One region of the Brachybacterium sp. AOP29-B2-41 genome, then DNA from elsewhere that is predicted to be linked to it. Evidence: riboswitches for the same ligand, from Rfam matches in the RefSeq annotation. Region 1 holds a riboswitch; the other holds the start of a gene.

What was found. Region 1 has a riboswitch for FMN ahead of pnuC (nicotinamide riboside transporter PnuC). Riboswitches for the same ligand answer to the same signal wherever they lie in the genome.
Region 2: another riboswitch for FMN. It lies ahead of ribD (bifunctional diaminohydroxyphosphoribosylaminopyrimidine deaminase/5-amino-6-(5-phosphoribosylamino)uracil reductase RibD); the one in region 1 lies ahead of pnuC (nicotinamide riboside transporter PnuC).

The regions. Positions count from the first base shown of each region.
Region 1 is NZ_JBQSXR010000003.1:169,122-178,298, reverse strand. Features, by position in the region: gene ACT3T9_RS04555 (WYL domain-containing protein) at 1-547, opposite strand, end outside; gene ACT3T9_RS04550 (DUF3866 family protein) at 615-1,730, shown strand; gene ACT3T9_RS04545 (PH domain-containing protein) at 1,834-2,298, opposite strand; gene hisG (ATP phosphoribosyltransferase) at 2,306-3,163, opposite strand; gene ACT3T9_RS04535 (phosphoribosyl-ATP diphosphatase) at 3,340-3,603, opposite strand; gene pnuC (nicotinamide riboside transporter PnuC) at 3,665-4,372, opposite strand; FMN riboswitch at 4,465-4,582, opposite strand; gene rpe (ribulose-phosphate 3-epimerase) at 4,752-5,438, opposite strand; gene ACT3T9_RS04520 (transcription antitermination factor NusB) at 5,435-7,024, opposite strand; gene fmt (methionyl-tRNA formyltransferase) at 7,021-7,974, opposite strand; gene ACT3T9_RS04510 (SLC13 family permease) at 8,033-9,177, opposite strand, start outside.
Region 2 is NZ_JBQSXR010000008.1:15,182-24,358, reverse strand. Features, by position in the region: gene ACT3T9_RS09310 (bifunctional 3,4-dihydroxy-2-butanone-4-phosphate synthase/GTP cyclohydrolase II) at 1-187, opposite strand, end outside; gene ACT3T9_RS09305 (riboflavin synthase) at 184-798, opposite strand; gene ribD (bifunctional diaminohydroxyphosphoribosylaminopyrimidine deaminase/5-amino-6-(5-phosphoribosylamino)uracil reductase RibD) at 936-1,994, opposite strand; FMN riboswitch at 2,120-2,249, opposite strand; gene ACT3T9_RS09295 (DciA family protein) at 2,418-3,089, opposite strand; gene recF (DNA replication/repair protein RecF) at 3,308-4,567, opposite strand; gene dnaN (DNA polymerase III subunit beta) at 4,587-5,711, opposite strand; gene dnaA (chromosomal replication initiator protein DnaA) at 6,320-8,008, opposite strand; gene rpmH (50S ribosomal protein L34) at 8,397-8,534, shown strand; gene rnpA (ribonuclease P protein component) at 8,587-8,955, shown strand; gene yidD (membrane protein insertion efficiency factor YidD) at 8,952-9,177, shown strand, end outside.

The DNA.
Region 1 (9,177 bases):
CGTGCACACCGACCACCCAGGGCTCCACCCGACGTTCCGACGGGGCGCCGTGGGTGGCGCGATAGGTGAAGCGGACGGTCCTGCCGCCCACGACCGAGTCCAGCAGCGGCGAGAGCACGGGCAGCGACTCGACCGCACCGCGCGGGGTGCGTCGCAGCAGATCGGGGTCGGCGTCATGCCCGAGGCTCAGCAGCTTGGAGCGGACCCGGCGGGCCGCTCCGCCGGCTGCGGCCGCGTCCCAGGCACGGCTCGCCGCGAGCAGCACCGTGTACTCCTCGGTGGTGAGATCCAGCACCGCTCCGGAGCGGGCCGTCTCGATCCGGTAGTGCACCGTGTTCTCGTCGAGCACATCGCGCTCGGTCGCCAGGGGCAGCCCGAGCTCGAGGATCGCGGCCTTGTCGCGCTCGAACATCCGCTCCGCCGCCTGGTCGGAGACCGCATTCGCGTAATCGGGGATGACGGAGAAGAGCTTGGCGCGATCGATCCGTCGCCGGGAGCCGATCGTCATGATGACGTTGAGGAGTCTCTCCACATTCTTCGAAGCCACGCAGTCAGACTATCCGGCAGGGCAGGCCGAATGGGCCGCTTCCGCGCCGCGGCTCTAGGCTGTGCTCATGCTGCGATGGGAACGGGGAACCGTGAAGGACGCGCTGAGCTCCTGGCACGGTGTGGATCGGCTCGAGATCGAGCTCGATGACGAGGCGGGAACGCTCACCGCGATCGCCTATCGGGAGCTGACCGGCACACCTCGGTCGGGCGAACGGGTGCTGCTGAACACGAATGCGCTCCGCCGGGAGCTGGGCACCGGCGGGGACGCCATGGTGGTGGCCCGCCTCGATGTGCTCCCCGAGGCGACGGAGAGCAGCGGGCACATGGTGAAGGCCCGCTATACCCCGATGCAGACCATGGTCGACGCGCTCGATGATCCCGGAGGGGAGCACTACGAGACGGTCCGCGCCGCGAAGGACATCGCCGGGATGCCGGTCGTGGTCGCCGATCTCCACTCCTCGCTGCCCGCCATCATCGCGGGCATCCGGGCCGAGCGGCGCACAGCGAAGATCGCCTACGTGCACACGGACGCCGCCGCACTGCCTGCGGCCTACTCCCGGATCACCGCTCGGCTGCGGTCAGCTGATCTGCTGGCCTCCGTGATCAGCGCCGGTCAGTCCTTCGGCGGTGATCTCGAGGCCGTGACCGTGCACTCGGCGCTGCTCGGGGCGAAGCACGTGGTCGGCGCCGACGTCGCGATCGTGATCCAGGGGCCCGGCAATCTGGGCACCGGAACCGGCTGGGGATTCTCCGGAGTGCAGGCGGCCGAGGCGGTCCATGCCGCCTCGGTGCTCGGCGGCCGCCCCGTCGCGACGCTGCGGGTCTCCGGTGCCGATGAGCGCAAGCGACATCGGGGCCTGTCCCATCATTCTTCGACCACCTATGGCCGTGCGCTGCTCGCCCCTGTCCACCTGCCCGTGCTCCCCCGCAACGACAGCCGGCACAACGCATTTCATGAGTCTGTACGGAAACAGGTGAAAACCACGATCCTCAAGCCGGCGGAGAAGCGCGGAGTGCGGCACCAGCTCACCGAGGTCGATGCCAAGGGCCTGCGGGATGCGCTGGAGGACATGCCGGTGCGGATGACCACGATGGGTCGCACTCTGGCGGAGGATCCCTGGGCGTTCCAGTACGCGGCGCTCGCGGGACGCTGCGCCGCGTCCCTCGCGCCGCGGGCCTGACGCCGGTCCCTGAGCCCCCAGCCCGACGACCGAGCTCAGGCCCTGAGAGCCTCGTTGCGAGGACCGATCTCAGGCCCCGAGAGCCTCGTGACGACGATCGAGCTCAGTCGCCGACCGCTTCGCCCCGTTCCTGCACCAGCCCCAGCAGCAGATGCGCAGCGGCGATCGCCCGATCGCCGTCGTAGCGCTGTATCGCGTGCAGGGCGAGGGTCGAGCCGTCGGCCAGGTCCAGGTGCGCCCAGGGGTCGCCCATCGGGAAGCTGATCCCGATCACCTCGGCCCACTCCAGGGTGCGGGTGCTCATCAGGTTGCGCACGACCAGCACCTCGGGGCGGGCGGTGACCGTCACCGAGGCCTCGAGATGGCAGAAGATGAAGACCAGCACGCCGACGGCGACCAGTCCGAGCCGTCCACCCCATTGGAAGCTGGTGATCATCACCGCGCCGCCGATCATCCCCGCCATCACGATGGTGGCGCTGAGGTAGGCGGCCACCCGTACCGCCCGGGGACGCAGCACGATCGAGGCACGGCTCTCCCCCGGCTGCTGATCCGCTGCGGGGGTGCTCATCGGCGTCTCAGATGCGGCAGGCCTGGATCGCGGTGACCAGGATCGCGCGGGCCCCGGCGTCGTAGAGGTCATCCATCATGCGGTGGGCGGAGCGGGTGTCCACCATCGCGCGCACCGCGGACCACTCCCCGCCGTGCAGCGGGGAGACCGTCGGAGACTGCAGGCCGGGGGTGATCTCGACGGCGCGCTCGAGCAGGGCCGTGGGGATGTCGTAGTCGAGCATCACGTACTCGCGCGCCACCAGCACCCCGCGGATGCGTCGCGCGAGGACCTCGAGGGAGTGGGTGCCGTCCTCGTCGAGCTCGAGCCCGGGGCGGGAGAAGAGGACCGCTTCGCTGGTCATGATCGCCTCGCCGAAGGGCTCGAGGCCCGCCTGGCGGAGCGTGCTGCCGGTCTCGACGACATCGGCGATCACATCCGCGACCCCGAGCCGGATCGAGGATTCGACGGCCCCGTCGAGGTGCACCACCTCGGCGGTGACGCCGCGCTCGGCGAGGTAGTCCTCGACGAGGTTCTCGTAGCTGGTGGCGATGCGGGCGCCCTGCAGCTCCGAGGCGTCGCGGCGGGTTCCCGCTGGCGCGGCGAAGCGGAAGGTCGACCGCGCGAAGCCCAGCGGCAGGATCTCATCGGCCGGGGTGCGGGAGTCCAGCAGCATGTCCTGGCCGGTGATGCCGACGTCCACCGTGCCGGAGCCCACGTACACCGCGATGTCCCGCGGGCGCAGGTGGAACAGCTCGACGCCGTTCTCCTCGTCGACCACGACGAGCTCCTTGGCCGTGCCGCGGCGCCGGTAGCCGGCCTCCTGGAGCAGATCGGCGGCGGGATCGGACAGGGCGCCCTTGTTGGGGACGGCGATGCGGAGCACGGATCCTCCTCGGCCGCCGCGGCGGCCACGAGTGGGGGTGGGACGGAGAGGAACAGGATGGAGGCGGCGAGACGCTGCAAGCCCGGAGGATGCGGAGGCAACGGCGGAAGAGCCGGAGACCGCGGGACCGGGTGCGAACCTTCGACCGCAGACCGGCGCGGGTCGGAGCTGGTGGGTCAGAGCTGTCGGTAGACGTCTTCGAGCGAGATGCCCTTGGCGATCATCATCACCTGCACGTGATAGAGCAGCTGGCTGATCTCCATGGCGGCGTCCTCATCGGTCTCGTGCTCGCAGGCCATCCACACCTCGGCGGCCTCTTCGACGATCTTCTTGCCGATCTGATGGACCCCGCCATCGAGTTCGCGGACGGTGCCCGACCCCTCAGGTCGGGTACGGGCCTTCTCAGTCAGCTCGGCGAACAGTGCCTCGAAATCCTTCACGCCGACAGGATACGCGTTCCGGCAGGTGGCCCGTTCAGAGGACCACCTGCTGGAAGGCGAGTCACTCCTTGCGCACCGTGGGATCGAGATGGGCGGTCTCCACCGTCACCCGCGTCTCCTCCACCTGGCGGCGGCTGCGCACACCCCACCAGACGAAGAACCCCGTCAGGGTGAAGGCTCCGTAGAAGAGATACATGAATGCGCTCGCGTAGTACCCGGCATCGAGCAGCAGCGGGACGCCGACGATGTCGACCGCGACCCAGATCAGCCAGAACTCGACCCAGCCCTTGGCCATCCCGAAGGTCGCCAGCAGGCTGCCCATGAAGATCCAGGCGTCAGCCCAGACCGGCTCATAGGAGCCGAGCATCCGGAACAGGGGGGTCAGCGCTGCGGTGCCGCCCACTAGCGCGACCAGCAGCAGGACGCGAGTCCCCCAGGAGGCCCACTCGGGCTCCACTGCGGTGCCGCCGTCGTGCTTCGCCTGCCGCCACCGCTGCCAGCCGTAGATGCTGGTGGCGATGAACATCACCTGGCGTCCGGCCTGCCCCAGCAGGTCCACGGAGTTCGGGTTGCCGAACACCGAGCCCATGAACACCGTCAGCAGCAGCACATTGCCGACGATGCCGATGGGCCAGGCCCATACCTTCCGTCGCATGCCGCCGAGGGCGCTGAGCAGTCCGAAGACGTTGCCGAGCACCTCTCGCAGGAGTAGGAACTGTCCGCCCGCGAAATCGATTCGCGCGTCGAAGAGCCACTGCAGAAAATCCATGTCGGTCCTTTCGCCGTCGGATGCAGTGGCTCCGGGGGAAAAGGGTTCCGGCATGGCGCCAGCGCGCGCCGAGGGCGCCCTGGGACATGCAGGACGTGCGCCTCTCATCCAGGCTGTACTGTCGGCGCCGGAATTTCACCGGCTCCACCGCCGAAGCGGGTCGCGGACTATCACCGCCGGCTCGGAATTTCACCGACCCCGGAGCACGTCACTGGTCGTGACCAGATCATCCTAGACCGTCGGCCCCGCCACCGGAGAGCGCATGAACGCAGGTGACGGGGCGGGGGACACGGTGGAGGCGACCGCGCTGATCAGCAGGAGGCGCAGCCGCAGGTCAGTGGGCGGCGTGGCGCAGGTCAGGGGGCGGCGCAGCCGCAGGTCAGTGGGCGGCGTGGCCCCGGGCAAGTTCGCGCAGGGCAGAGATCTCAGCGGCCGCATCCTGGGCCCGATAGATCGCAGACCCCGCCACGAAGACGTTCGCCCCGGCCTCCGCGCAGCGCTCGATGGTCTCCCGGCTGACCCCGCCGTCGACCTGGATCGACACCTCGAGGTTGGCCCCGCTGATCGCCGCGCGCGCCCGACGGATCTTGGGGAGCATGGTGTCCAGGAAGCTCTGGCCGCCGAAGCCGGGCTCGACGGTCATGATCAGCAGCATGTCGAACTCGCCGATGATGTCGAGGATCGGCTCGACCGCGGAAGCAGGTCGAAGGCCGACGCCGACCTGCACGTTCTTCCTGCGCAGGTCACGGGCGAGCTTGACCGGGGCCCGGGCGGCCTCCAGGTGGAAGGTGACGGACGCGGCACCGGCCTCCGCATAGGCGGGAGCCTCGGTGTCGGCGTCGGCGATCATCAGGTGCGCATCGACCGGGATCGTGCTGCGCTCGACGATCTGCTCGACCATCGAGGGACCGAAGGTCAGGTTCGGCACGAAATGGTTGTCCATCACATCGACGTGGACGCTGTCGGCGCTGGAGATCTTGTCGAGCTCGCTGCCGATGCTCATGAAGTCGGCGTTGAGGATGCTGGGGTGGATGTAGTGGCCGTCGGTCGAGTACGGGGTGATCATGCCGTCGGGAGTCCTTCCTCGGTGGGGGCGGGCTGCTTGCGCAGCAGGTGGATGTACATCGCATCGGTGCCGTGGACGTGGGGCCACAGCTGGACCGCGGGGCCCTCGCCCAGCTCGACGTCCTGCCGGACTGCGGGGAGCATCCCGGCGCGCACCGCGTCGCGCGCGTCGAGCTGCTCGATGTCGTCGCGCCGCTTGAGCACGTCGGCGACGATCAGGCGGGTCTCGGCCAGGTGCGGGGAGCAGGTCACATAGGCCACCACTCCCCCGGGCGCGGCGGCGTCCAGGGCCGAGGTGAGCAGCCCGCGCTGGATCCCGCCCAGCTGGCCGATGTCGGCGGGGGTGCGGCGCCAGCGGGCTTCGGGGCGGCGCCGCAGGGCACCGAGCCCGGAGCAGGGGACGTCGGCGAGGACGCGGGAGAAGCGGCCGGGCAGCTCGCTGCCGATGGTGGTGCCGTCGGCGGTGCGGGTGGTGATCTCGCAGCCGGCCTCCTGCAAGGTGGCCACGGCCCGGTTGACGAGCTCGGTGCGATGCTCCTGGAGCTCGACCGCCAGCAGGTCCGCGTCGTGGCCGACGGTCAGTCCGCCCAGCAGCGCGGCCTTGCCGCCGGGGCCTGCGCAGAGGTCCAGCCAGTGGTGGTCCTCGGCGAGGACCAGGTCGTCGGCGCCGAGTGCGAGGGCGAGGGCCGCGAGCTGGCTGCCCTCGTCCTGCACGGCGACGCGGCCCTCCTTGACCGGGTCCATGCCGCCGGGGTCGCCGGAGGGCCAGGAGGCCGCGAAGATGCTCAGCCGGCCCTGGCTCGCGCCGTGGTCGATCAGCTCGTCGAGGTCGGTGAGGCCCGGTCGCATCACCAGCGAGACCGACGGTGCCGCGTTCTGGGCGGCCAGCAGTTCATCGATCTCGTCGCGGGAACGGCCGTGGCCGGCCAGGGCGTCGCTCAGGGCGCGGACCACCCAGCGCGGGTGGGAGTGCACCACGGCGAGGTGCCCGGTGGGATCCTGCTCGCGGTCGGGGGCGACCTCGAGCAGCCACTGCGGGAGGTCCTTCTCCCCGACGCGGCGCAGCACGGCGTTGGCGAAGCTCGCCGCACCGGCGCCGACCACGGAACGGGCCAGGGCCACGGTCTCGGAGGTCGCCGCGTGTGGGGCGACGCTCATGTCCAGCAGCTGGTAGGCGCCGAGCCGGATGACGTCCAGCAGCGGCGGGTCGATCTTGGCCAGTGGGCGATCCACGCAGGCGGTGATGACCGCGTCGAGCCGTCCCTGTGCGCGCAGGGAGCCGTAGAACAGCTCGGTGGTGAAGGCGGCGTCGCGGCCGGAGACGTGGTGGCTGCGCAGCAGCCGGGGCAGCACCAGGTTCGCGTAGGAGTCCTCCTCGCGCACCATCCGCAGCCCTTCGAAGGCGACCTGGCGGGAGGGGGTGGAGCGGCGTGCCCGCTCGGCCGGCCGTGACTCGGAATAGCCGCGGCGGGGGCCTCCCTGCCCGCGCGAGCCGGAGCGGGAACGGCCGTGCTGGTCGCGCTGGTCTCGCTGCGGGTTCTCGTCGCGTCGGCCGCGGTCCTGATTGCTGCGTCGGTCCTGGTTCATGCGGTGACTCCGTCCTGCGACTGGCTGGTGAATCGGGCATCGGGGGCGAGGCCCGCACCGCGGGCCCAGTCCGCGGCCCGCATCGGCCGCTTGCCGGCCGGGGCGAGGGTCGCCAGGGCGATCACCCCGGTGCCGGTGCCCACAAGCATCTGGCGCTTGGTGGCCGCGATCTGTCCGGGTGGCAGCGGAGGGTGCTCCGGGGCGCGTTCGACGCCCAGGATCTTCGTGCGGGCGCCGTCCAGCAACGTCCATGCGCCGGGCTGCGGGCTCATCCCCCGGATGTGGGCCTCGACTCGTTCGGCGGGGACCGTCCAGTCGATCTCGGCTTCGGCGGTGGTGAGCTTCGCGGCGTGGGTGGCCAGTGCATGGTCCTGGGGTGTGAGCACCGCGGTGCCGGCCTCGAGCGCGTCCAGTGCGCTCAGCAGCACGGGGGCGCCGTCGATCGCCATCCGCTCCAGCAGCTCGCCGGAGGTCTCGAACTCACCGATCAGGGTGGGTGCCGTGGCGATCAGATCCCCCGTGTCCAGTCCCTTCTCGAGGCGGAACACGCTCATGCCGGTCTCCTGCCGGCCGGAGAGCACCGCGCGCTGGGCGGGCGCCGCGCCGCGCCAGGACGGCAACAATGAGAAGTGGAGGTTCACCCACCCGTGGCGGGGGATGTCGAGAGCGGCCTGCGGGACCAGGTTCCCGTAGGCGACCACGGGCGCGGCGTCAGGGGCGAGCTCGCGGATCTGCTGCTGGACCGTCTCGTCGCGCAGCGTGGTCGGCTCGAGCACTGGGACGCCCGCCTCGAGGGCGAGGGTCTTCACCGGTGAGGGGGTGAGCCTGCGGCCGCGACCGGAGGGTGCGTCGGGTCGGGTGAGCACCCCGACGACCTCATGGTGCGAGTCGAGCAGGGTGCGCAGGGAAGGAAGTGCGGCCTCTGGGGTGCCGGCGAAGAGCAGTCGCATGATGGGTCGAGTCTACGGTGGCACCGCTGATGGCTGTCGCGAGAGCTCTCCGGGGGCGTCAGTAGACGAGCCCGAACACCCATACCGCCAGGCCCATCGTGGTGGCGGTCACCAGCACGATCCCGATCAGGTTCAGCCACAGCCCGGCCTTGGCCATCTGCGGGATCGTGACATAACCGGAGCCGTAGGCGATCGCGTTCGGGGGCGTCGCGACAGGGAGCATGAAGGCGCAGGTCGCGGCGATCGCGACGGGGATCGCGAGCAGCATCGGGTCGATCCCGGTGCCGACGGCCACGGCCGTGGCGAGCGGCAGGAAGGTCGCGGCGGTGGCAGTGTTCGAGGTCAGCTCGGTCAGGAAGAGGACGCCGGCGGCGACGACCGCCACGATCAGCACCACGGGCAGTCCGCCGACGCCCTCGGTGACCTCGCCGATCCATTCGGTCAGGCCTGAGGAGCTGAACTGTGCGGACAGGGCGAGGCCGCCGCCGAACAGCAGCAGCACGCCCCAGGGCAGCTTCGCGGCGGATTCCCAGTCGAGCAGCCTCACGCCCCGTGCCGCACCGGCTGGCAGGAGGAACAGCACCAGTCCCACCACCATCGCGATGCCGGCGTCCGAGATCCACGGATCCTCCCGGCCGAGCGCATCGGAGAGCAGCGGGATGAACACCCACGAGAGTGCGGCCAGCACGAAGACTGCCAGCACCCTGGTCTCCCCCGCGGAGATGCGGCCGAGCTTGCTGCGTTCCTGACGGATCAGCTCGGTGCCGCCGGGGATCTCGGTGATCTCGGGCTTGTACAGGACTTTCGTCAGCAGCAGCCAGGCGATGACCATGAAGACGATCGCGAGCGGCCCGCCCACCATCATCCAGCGTCCGAAGCCGATCGTGACCCCGAATTCCTGGCTCATGTGCGCCGCGAGCAGGGCGTTGGGAGGGGTGCCGATGATCGTGGCCAGGGAGCCGATGGAGGCGGCGTAGGCGATGCCGAGCATCATCGCGGTGCCGAACTTCGAGGTGACGGGGGCGACCTCGCCGTCACGTGAGCCGCCCTCGGGATCGGGATCCACTCCTTCGCCGGGTTCCTCCCCCTTCGCGACGGCGTCCTCGAGCCGCAGCTTGTTCACGAGCATCAGCACCGACAGGCCGATGGGCAGCATCATCACCGCGGTCGCGGTGTTGGAGACCCACATGGAGATGAATCCGG
Region 2 (9,177 bases), on a different contig from region 1:
TCGGGGCGCACAGCAGACCGCTCGAGTGGCGCACGGCGAAGCCGATCAGGGCGGGGGTCGCGGCGGAGGCGGCCAGGATCAGGTCGCCCTCGTTCTCGCGGTCCTCGTCGTCGACGACGACCACGGCGTGACCGGCGGCGATCGCGGCGATCGCCTCCTCGACGGGATCCAGGCGCAGGGCGGTCATCGGGTCTCCTCAGTGGTGGGCAGCAGGCTTGCGGTGAGCTTCTCGACGTACTTCGCCAGCACGTCCACCTCGAGGTTCACGCGGTCGCCGACGTCGCGGCCACCGAGGGTGGTGCGGGCGAGGGTCTCGGGGATCAGGCCGATCGTGACCTGGTCTCCCTCGATCTCGGCGACGGTGAGGCTCACGCCGTCCACGGCGAGGGAGCCCTTCGCCACGACGTAACGCGCCAGACCGGCAGGCAGCGCGAGGTGCAGCAGGGTGGTCCCCTCCGCCTCCTCACGCCCGCTGACCTCGCCGACGCCGTCGACGTGGCCCTGCACGATGTGGCCGTCCAGGCGGCCGCCCGCCCGCACGCATCGCTCGAGATTCACGCGGTCCCCGGGCGCGAGGTCGCCGAGGGAGGTCGCGGCGAGGGTGGTGGAGATGACGTCCGCGCTCCAGAGCTCGCCCTCGTGCGCGGTCACGGTCAGGCAGCAGCCGTTCACGGCGATCGAGTCGCCGAGGGCGATGCCGTCGAGCACGTGCGGGGAACGGATCTGCAGGCGGGTGGGATCGGCGCCCGGGGTGAGCGACTCGACGGTGCCGAGCTCTTCGATGATGCCGGTGAACATGAGGATCCTTCCAGGTCAGGCGGGGTGGTTCAGACGATGGGGATCAAACGGTGGGGATCAGACGGTGCGGTTCAGGCGCTGCGGTTCGGGCGCTGCGGTTCAGGCGCTGCGGTTCGGGCGTTGCACGTCAGACGGCGCTAGTTGGCTGGTGGAGAGGGCCGGATGCGGGGGCGGAGGGTGAGGCGCAGATCCGTCGGCCCCTCCGGTGAGCGCAGCGGAGTGACATCGACCAGGTCCAGATCGAGCCGGTCGGTGAGGGTGGTGATGGAGAGGTCCGCGACGGCGGGGCGGCCGGCCCCGAGCAGCGTCGGGGCGAGGTGGAGGATCAGCTCATCCACCAGGCCCTCCCGCAGGAAGGCGGCCGCGAGGGTGGGCCCTCCTTCGAGCAGCACATGCCGGGCACCGCGATCGAACAGCTCCGCGAGGGCGGCCGACGGGTCGCGGGTGAGCAGCCGGATCTCCTCGCCGGCACCGTCGATGGCGGGCAGCGTGGGCGCCTCGCCGATGCCCATCACGGCCCGCAGCGGCTGTCGCGGATGCAGTGTCCCGTCGGGCCGACGGGCCGTGAGGGCTGGGTGGTCGATCCGGGCCGTGCCGGTGCCCACCAGCACGGTGTCGCAGGTGGTGCGCAGGAGGTGGACCTCTTCGCGGGCTGCGGGGCCGGTGATCCACTGGCTGGTGCCGTCGGCGGCGGCCGCGCGGCCATCGAGGGTGAGGGCGATCTTGGCGGTGACCAGGGGACGCTCGTGCCGCAGGCCGTGTTCCCAGCCTCGGTTGAGGGCTGCCGCAGCGCCGGCGAGATCGTCCGGTACGTCGAGCACGACGTCGATCCCGGCCTCGCGCAGGCGCTGGATGCCGCCACTCGCGACGGGGTTCGGATCGCGGCGGGCGATGATCACCCGGTGGATGCCGGCCTCGATCAGCGCCTCGGCGCAGGGGCCGGTGCGGCCCACATGGTTGCAGGGCTCGAGGGTGACCACGGCGGTCGCACCGGTCACGGGGACGGTCGCGCGGGAGAGGGCGTCGGCCTCGGCGTGCGGGGTGCCGGCGCCTCGATGGTGACCCTCGGCGAGGACCTCTCCGGCGGGGCTCAGCAGCACACAGCCCACACGGGGGTTCGGGCCCAGGGGCACCACGGGATCGGCCGCGATCTCGAGGGCTCGGCGCAGGGCCTGCCGTTCGGCATCCTCCAGCATGGTCTCTCCTCCGGTCCGCTGCTCGCGGTCCCGGAGGGAGAGGAAGGGTGTGCGGAGACGACGTCACCCAGGTCCACCGTGCGGCGCACCGGGGTGCGCGAAGACGGATCGCCCGAGGACGTCGTTCGCGTGCGCTTCCCATCCGGACTTTAACCGTCGGTCCAGGAGTTTCACCTGGTCAGCCGAGGGCCAGAGGCCATCGGGTCGCGGACTATCACCGCCGGCTCGGAATTTCACCGACCCCAGTGCACGCGAGCTTCATCAGCTCGTCAGGAGCCACCGTAGCAGGGCGCCGCCGGGAGATGACGGGGCGTGAACTGCGCATCACATCAGCCGGGACATCGTCCCCGTCCCTCACAGCAGGTCGATCAGGCACTGCCTCATCCGCTGATCTCCTGCCGTTCGTCCCTCACAGCACGTCGATCAGCCGTAGGTGTCCCGGGGGCCGCGCCAGGTCACGGTACGGCGGCCCTTCTTCCAGGTGCGCTCGGCCGCGGCGGGACCGGTCACCTTCAGCTCGGAGATCACATGGGAGCCCACATGCTCCTCGATCGTGGTGATCAGCTGGGGAGTGAGCATCCGCAGCTGCGAGGCCCAGGCAGAGGAGGACGCGCTGACCACCAGCACACCGTCGTCGAGCGACACCGGGCGGCAGTGGGTGGCGAGCCGTTCGCCGACGATCTCGTCCCACTCCTCGAGCACCCGCCCGGCGTTCATCCCCGCATTCCAGCCGAGGTTTCCCAGCACCTTCTTCAGCACGTTCTCGATCCCCTGCGGATCGCGCGGGTCGGGCCGGGATCCAGAATAGCCTGGGGCCCGGCCGGAACGGTCTCGCACGTCCCTGGCCTGCGTCTTCGCGGAGATGGGGAACAGTCCGCGGTCCCGAGCCGCGGCCCGAGAGCGGTTCACCGTGCGCCGGGCGAGCTCGAAGGGATCCTGCGGGGTGGGAAGCTGCGGCGGATCGAAGAGCACCTCGACGGCAGCGCCAGAGCGGCTCGCATAATCGTCGGCGGTGTGGTCGTCGGCGTCGTACGGATCGAACGAGCGGATGCTCGGCTCGAATCCAGATGCACGATCCGGCTCGTGGTCCGGCATCCGGCGGACCTCCGGGCGGTCACGACCCGGCCGGGTCGCGGACTGATCCGCCGCAGATCGCCGCGCGGGCGGAGGCGTGGATCCGCGCTCAGTCTCGGCGGCTGAGCTGTTCCCGCCGGACCAGGTGCCCAGGTCATAGGGGTTCGCGAGGCGGGGACGGGCAGTTCCGTCACCGCGGCCAGCACCGCCTTTTCGGCTCGTTCCACCGGCACGGCCCGTCACAGCCCGCCGCCGTTCTGACGTGGCACTGCCTCTCCCAGGCTCACCTCGACCACGTGGATCTCGCCGTCCAGAGAATCTGGGATGTCGGAATCGTTGGCGGTGGTGATCAGCACCTGGGAGGCACCGGTGACGATCCGACCCAGCCGCTCGCGGCGATAGGCGTCGAGCTCGCTGAACACGTCATCGAGGATCAGGATCGGCTCGCCGTCACCGAGATCCCCTTCTTCGAGACGCAGCAGATCGTAGGAGGCCAACCTCAGGGCGAGTGCGAGCGACCAGGACTCGCCATGGCTGGCATAGCCCTTGGCCGGGAACTCGTGCAGCCGGATCTCCATGTCGTCGCGGTGGGGTCCGGTGAGGGTGGCCCCGCGATCGATCTCCTCGTCGTGCCGGGCGGCGAGCATCTCCAGCATCCGGTCGTGGATCTCGCGCGTGGCGGGGAGGGTGCCCGGCAGGGTGCCCAGGCCGTCGAGCACCTCGGAGCGGTAGAGGATGTCCGCCGGGGAACTGACCTCGCCCCGCTGATCAGGAGGGAGATCCAGCGCCTGGTCTGCGCCTTCGTCGGTGGCGACGCGCAGGTACGAGTAGCCGAGGTGGGGGCGCAGGCGGTTGACCAGATGGAGGCGGGCGCGCAGCAGCTCCGCGCCATGGCGGGCGAGCTGCTGGTCCCAGACCTCGAGGGTCGAGGCAGCGGTGTCTGCGGGATCCAGCCCGCCGACGCTGCGGCCGCTTCCGCCGCGGCGCATCGACCGCATCTGCTTGAGCAGGTTGCCGCGCTGTTTGAGCACCCGGTCGTAATCGGCCTTGACCGAGGCGTAGCGCGGGGCGATGACGAACAGCAGCTCATCGAGGAATCGGCGGCGGCCTTCGGGATCGGCCTTCACCAGGCCCAGGTCCTCGGGGGCGAAGAGCACCGCCCGGACCTCGCCGAGCAGATCGCGCAGGCGGGAGATGTTCTGTCCCTGCCGCCGTGCCCGGTTGGACTTGCCTGGCGTGATCTCGAGGTCGATCTGGAGCGGCCGACCCGCACGCAGGAAACTCGCGCGGATGATCGCGGTGCTCTCGCCGCGGTGGACGAGGGCGGCGTCGTGCGGGACCCGATGGCTGGACAGGGTCGCGAGGTACCACAGGGCCTCGACGATGTTGGTCTTGCCCTGCCCGTTCTTCCCCACCAGCACGGTGATGCCGGGCTGAACCGGCAGGGAGAGCCGCTGGTAGGAGCGGTAGTCGGTGAGTTCGAGCGAGGTCAGCTGCACGGAGGGAGCACTCCCTCCCTCAGATCCGCATCGGCATGATCAGGTACTTGTACGAGTTGTCGGGCTCACCCTCGAGGGAGTCCTGACCGGTCATCACGGAGGGCTTGATCGAGTCGGTGAAGGTGAGCCGGGCGAACTCGGTGCCCAGGGCGCCGAGGCCGTCGAGCAGGAACCCGGAGTTGAAGCCGACCACGAGGTCCTCGCCCTGGAGATGCGCCTCGAGCACCTCGCTGGCCTGGGCGTCGTCGCCGGCGCCGGCCTCAAGGGCGACCTGGCCCTCGGTGAAGGACAGCCGCACGGGGGTGTTCCGCTCGGCGACCAGGGAGACGCGCTTGACCGCGTCGATCAGGCTGCCGGTGGAGACCACGGCGGTGATCGCCGAGGTGTCCGGGAACAGGCGACGCACGGGCGGGTAATCGCCGTCGACCAGCGTGGAGGTGGTGCGACGACCGCCGGCCTCGAAACCGATGAGGTTCGCCGAGGAGTCATCGGACAGTGCGATCTCGACGCTGCCGCCGGTGGAGAGCGAGCGTGCCACCTCGTGGAGGGTGCGGCCTCGGACCAGGGCGGTGAGCTCGGTGCTGGGGGTCGACGGGTTCCAGGTCAGCTCGCGCAATGCCAGGCGGTAGCGGTCGGTGGACATCAGCGTCATCGTCTCGCCGGAGATCTCGACCTTCACGCCGGTCAGCAGCGGGAGGGTGTCGTCCTTCGAAGCCGCGACGGTGACCTGCGAGATCGCCTCGGCGAACACGTCCGACGCGACGGAGCCGGCCACCGGGGGCATGCTCGGCAGCTGCGGGTACTCCTCGACGGGGAGGGTCGCCAGGGCGAAGCGGGCGCTGCCGCAGCGGACCTGGAGCTTGGTCCCCTCGAGCGCGATGGAGACGTCCTTGTTCGGCAGGGCCCGGACGATGTCGGAGAGCATCCGTCCCTGGACGAGCACCTCACCGGGCTGCTCGATCTCGGCCTCGAGCCGGATCTGGGCGCTGACCTCGTAGTCGAAGGTCGAGAACTGCAGTTCGCCGCCGGCTTCGGCAACGATCCGCACCCCCTGCAGGATCGGCATCGCCGGACGGACGGGGAGGGTACGGGTGGCCCAGGAGACGGCGTCGCCGAGGACGCCGCGATCGAGGTGGAACTTCACCGTTGCCACTCCTTCGCAGTGGTCGAATGACGGAATCAGATCGACCGCGTCATGTGCCGCGGCCGAACCGAGCACAGCGTATCGGTTCCTGAGGACTCCCGCCGACACACCGGGAAGGATCCTTGACTTCCATGGTCACCGGACCCCGCTTCAGCCGTAATGAGAACTTCTGCTCGCGCACTCATCCCGCCGTGTTCCCCGGGAGCCGACCCCTCCTGGTCCCGGCTTCCTGTCGTTCCCCAGCACCCAGAATCACAGGCTCTGCGGTCGCTCCCGAGCAGCCCTCCCCGTCCACATCCCCGTCGAGCAAGTACTTACAGTCCTCTTCTTCACGACTGTGGATCTGGTGGATAACCGTCATCACTGCAGGTCACTACGATCTCCATCGGCGTGGACGGATCGTTGAGGAGTGTCAGCGCGTCGTGCGTCGGCTGTGCATGGAGGCACTGATCGAGGGAATTCTTGTCATTCGCCCGTGCACATCGGCTCCTGCAGGAACAGCTGTAGTTCCACAGTTTCCACAGAGTTATCCACAATTGGGGAGAACTCCGTGCTGACCTGCCCTGTTCTTCTCCTCGCCCAGCTGCCCGCTCCGAGCGGGCGCCGCCTCACTGACGAGACGCGGAGCTCGAGCTCTTGATGCGGGCTGTGAGCTCGGTGACCTGGTTGAAGATCGCCCGACGCTCCTTCATCAGCTCGCTGATCTTCTTGTTCGCGTGCATCACAGTGGTGTGGTCGCGGCCACCGAACTCGTCACCGATGCGGATCAGCGGCATATCTGTGAGCTCTCGGCACAGGTACATGCCGATCTGACGCGCGGAGACCAGGCGGCGGGAGCGACCGGTGCCCACGATCTCCTCGACGGACAGGCCGAAGTAGGTCGCCGTCTGGACGATGATCGTCGACGCGGTGATCTGCGCACCGTCATCGTGGGAGAGCAGATCCTTCAGCACGGTCTCGGCGAGGGTGACGTCCATCGGCTGCCGTGAGAGGGAGTGCAGCGCCTGCACCCTAATCAGCGCCCCCTCCAGCTCACGGATGTTGGTGGCGATGTGCGAGGCGATGTATTCGAGCACGTCATGGGGCACTTCCCCAGTGTTCTCCTGCGCGACCTTCTTGCGCAGGATGGCAATCCTGGTCTCGAGGTCCGGTGGCTGAACGTCGGTCATCAGGCCCATCTCGAAGCGCGAGCGCATGCGGTCCTCGAACCCGCCCAGCTCCTTCGGCGGCAGATCGGAGGTGATCACGATCTGCTTGTCCGAGTTGTACAGCGTGTTGAAGGTGTGGAAGAACGCCTCCATGGTCTCCGGCGCCCGCTGCAGGAACTGGATGTCATCGATCAGCAGGATGTCGATGTCCCGGTACCGGCTCTGGAACTCCTGAGCCTTGCCGAACTGGCCGGACTGCACCGAGTTGATGAAGTCGTTGGTGAACTCCTCCGAGTTGACGTAACGCACCACCACCTCGGGATAGAGGCTCTGGGCGTAGTGGCCCACGGCGTGCAGCAGATGGGTCTTGCCCAGACCCGAGCCGCCGTAGATGAACAGCGGGTTGTAGGCCTTGGCCGGAGTCTCCGAGACCGCCGACGCAGCAGCCTGCGCGAACCGGTTCGAGGCACCGATCACGAAGGTGTCGAAGGTGTACTTGCTGTTCAACCGCGAATCCTCGCCCATCCGCGAGGCGCCGTTGCGGGTGGGACGGCGCGGCGCAGGCCCGGGAGAGGGCGCCGAGGGGCCGGTCAGACCGGAGTAGGCGCTGGGATCGTCTGCGGCGCGGCCGCGGTAGCCCGGGTGGGTGGCGAAGCGGTCCGCAGCGGAGGAACCTCCGGCGGAGCTCGCCGAGCTGCTGCCCGGCAGGGCGGGCCGCCCGACGTGCCCGGTCGAGGGCAGGATCGAGCCCTCGTTGCGGCGGAACGGGGCGTTGTGGAGGTCGTGAGGGGCGTTGTCCACATCTCTGTCCACAGAATGTGCACTGCCAGCAGCGGAGGAGGAGGTCAACGGCGGGGAGGCCGGCGAATCGGTGTCCTCCTCGAGCAGCAGGGACTCGTCCACCGTCACGGCGAAGCGGATGTCACGCCCGGTGGCCTCGCTGAGGGCAGCCTTGAGAGACCCGGCGACCCGATGCTCGAACAGCTCCTTCGCCGAGGTAGAAGGCGCTGCGACCAGCGCGGTGTCCGCCACCACGGCCATCAGCCGGGAGAGCGTGAGCAGGGCGATGACACGCTGGGACACCGTGTCGTCGCGGCGCAGGGTCTGGAGCGTGCGCTCCCAGATCGCGTCGGCATTCGCCTCGTTCATCAGGTCTCTCCCTACAGGTAGAGCGGGCGGTCGGGACAGTTTTCCACAATAGCTTCTGTATTGTGGATCGAGGATGTGGACAACGGGACGGGAGACACCTCCCACGGGCCCGATCACCCCGAAACGCCCGGGAAGAGTGAGAATCCGGCCACAACCGGCCTCCTGAGGGCTCAAGCCGTTGACCCCACGCACCCCCGCGCCTAACATCGTGCAGTCAGCGCTGCGCGCCGTCCCGATACGCTTCCCGGATCCACTGCGGGCCCACTCCGGCATCGGATCGGACCTCGGCAGCCGCCCCGCCTCGGCGGGTGCGCCCGGACTTCCCGTTCGTGCAGCAGACCACAGACCACCGCGAGGGGCATGTCCGTGCCCACGATCGAGGAGAACCATGAGCAAGCGCACGTTCCAGCCGAACAACCGTCGTCGCGCCAAGAAGCACGGCTTCCGCGCACGCATGAGCACCCGTGCAGGCCGCGCCATCCTGAACGCCCGTCGTTCCAAGGGCCGCGCCGAGCTCTCCGCCTGAGGCGACTCGTCGAGGCGATTCCCGGCGCACTCCTCGTGACACTCGTGGCACCGTGAACTGGTCCAGTCACCGGCTCCATTCCGGTGACGAGTTCCGAGCGGTCACCCGCGGTGGAGTGCGCAGCGCCCGATCCCACGTGGTCGTGCATCTCGCCCTGCTGACGCAGGGAGGAGAAGCACCCCGCGTGGGATTCGTCGTGTCCAAGAAGGTCGGCAACGCCGTGGTGCGCAACCGCGTCACACGGCGGCTGCGGGAGATCGTCCGCCCGCACTTCGAGACCCTTCCGGCAGGGTCGGCGATCGTGCTGCGCACCCTGCCCGGCATCCAGGACCAGGAGTTCGCTGCACTCAAGGACGACGTGGACTCCGCCCTCGCCGCCGCCGAGCGCAAGCTCGCCCGGCGCCTGGAGCACGCCGGATGAGCCAGCGGCGAGGGATTCATGCCCTCACCCGCCTGCCTCGCCGGCTGCTGATGCTCCCGGTGCGCGGCTATCAGGTGGGCATCTCGCCCTATACGCCGCCCGCCTGTCGCTACGATCCGGTGTGCTCGCAGTACGGCATGGACGCCCTGCGTGTGCACGGTGCGCTGAAGGGAACGCTGCTCACCGGCTGGCGGATCCTGCGGTGCAACCCCTTCACCCGCG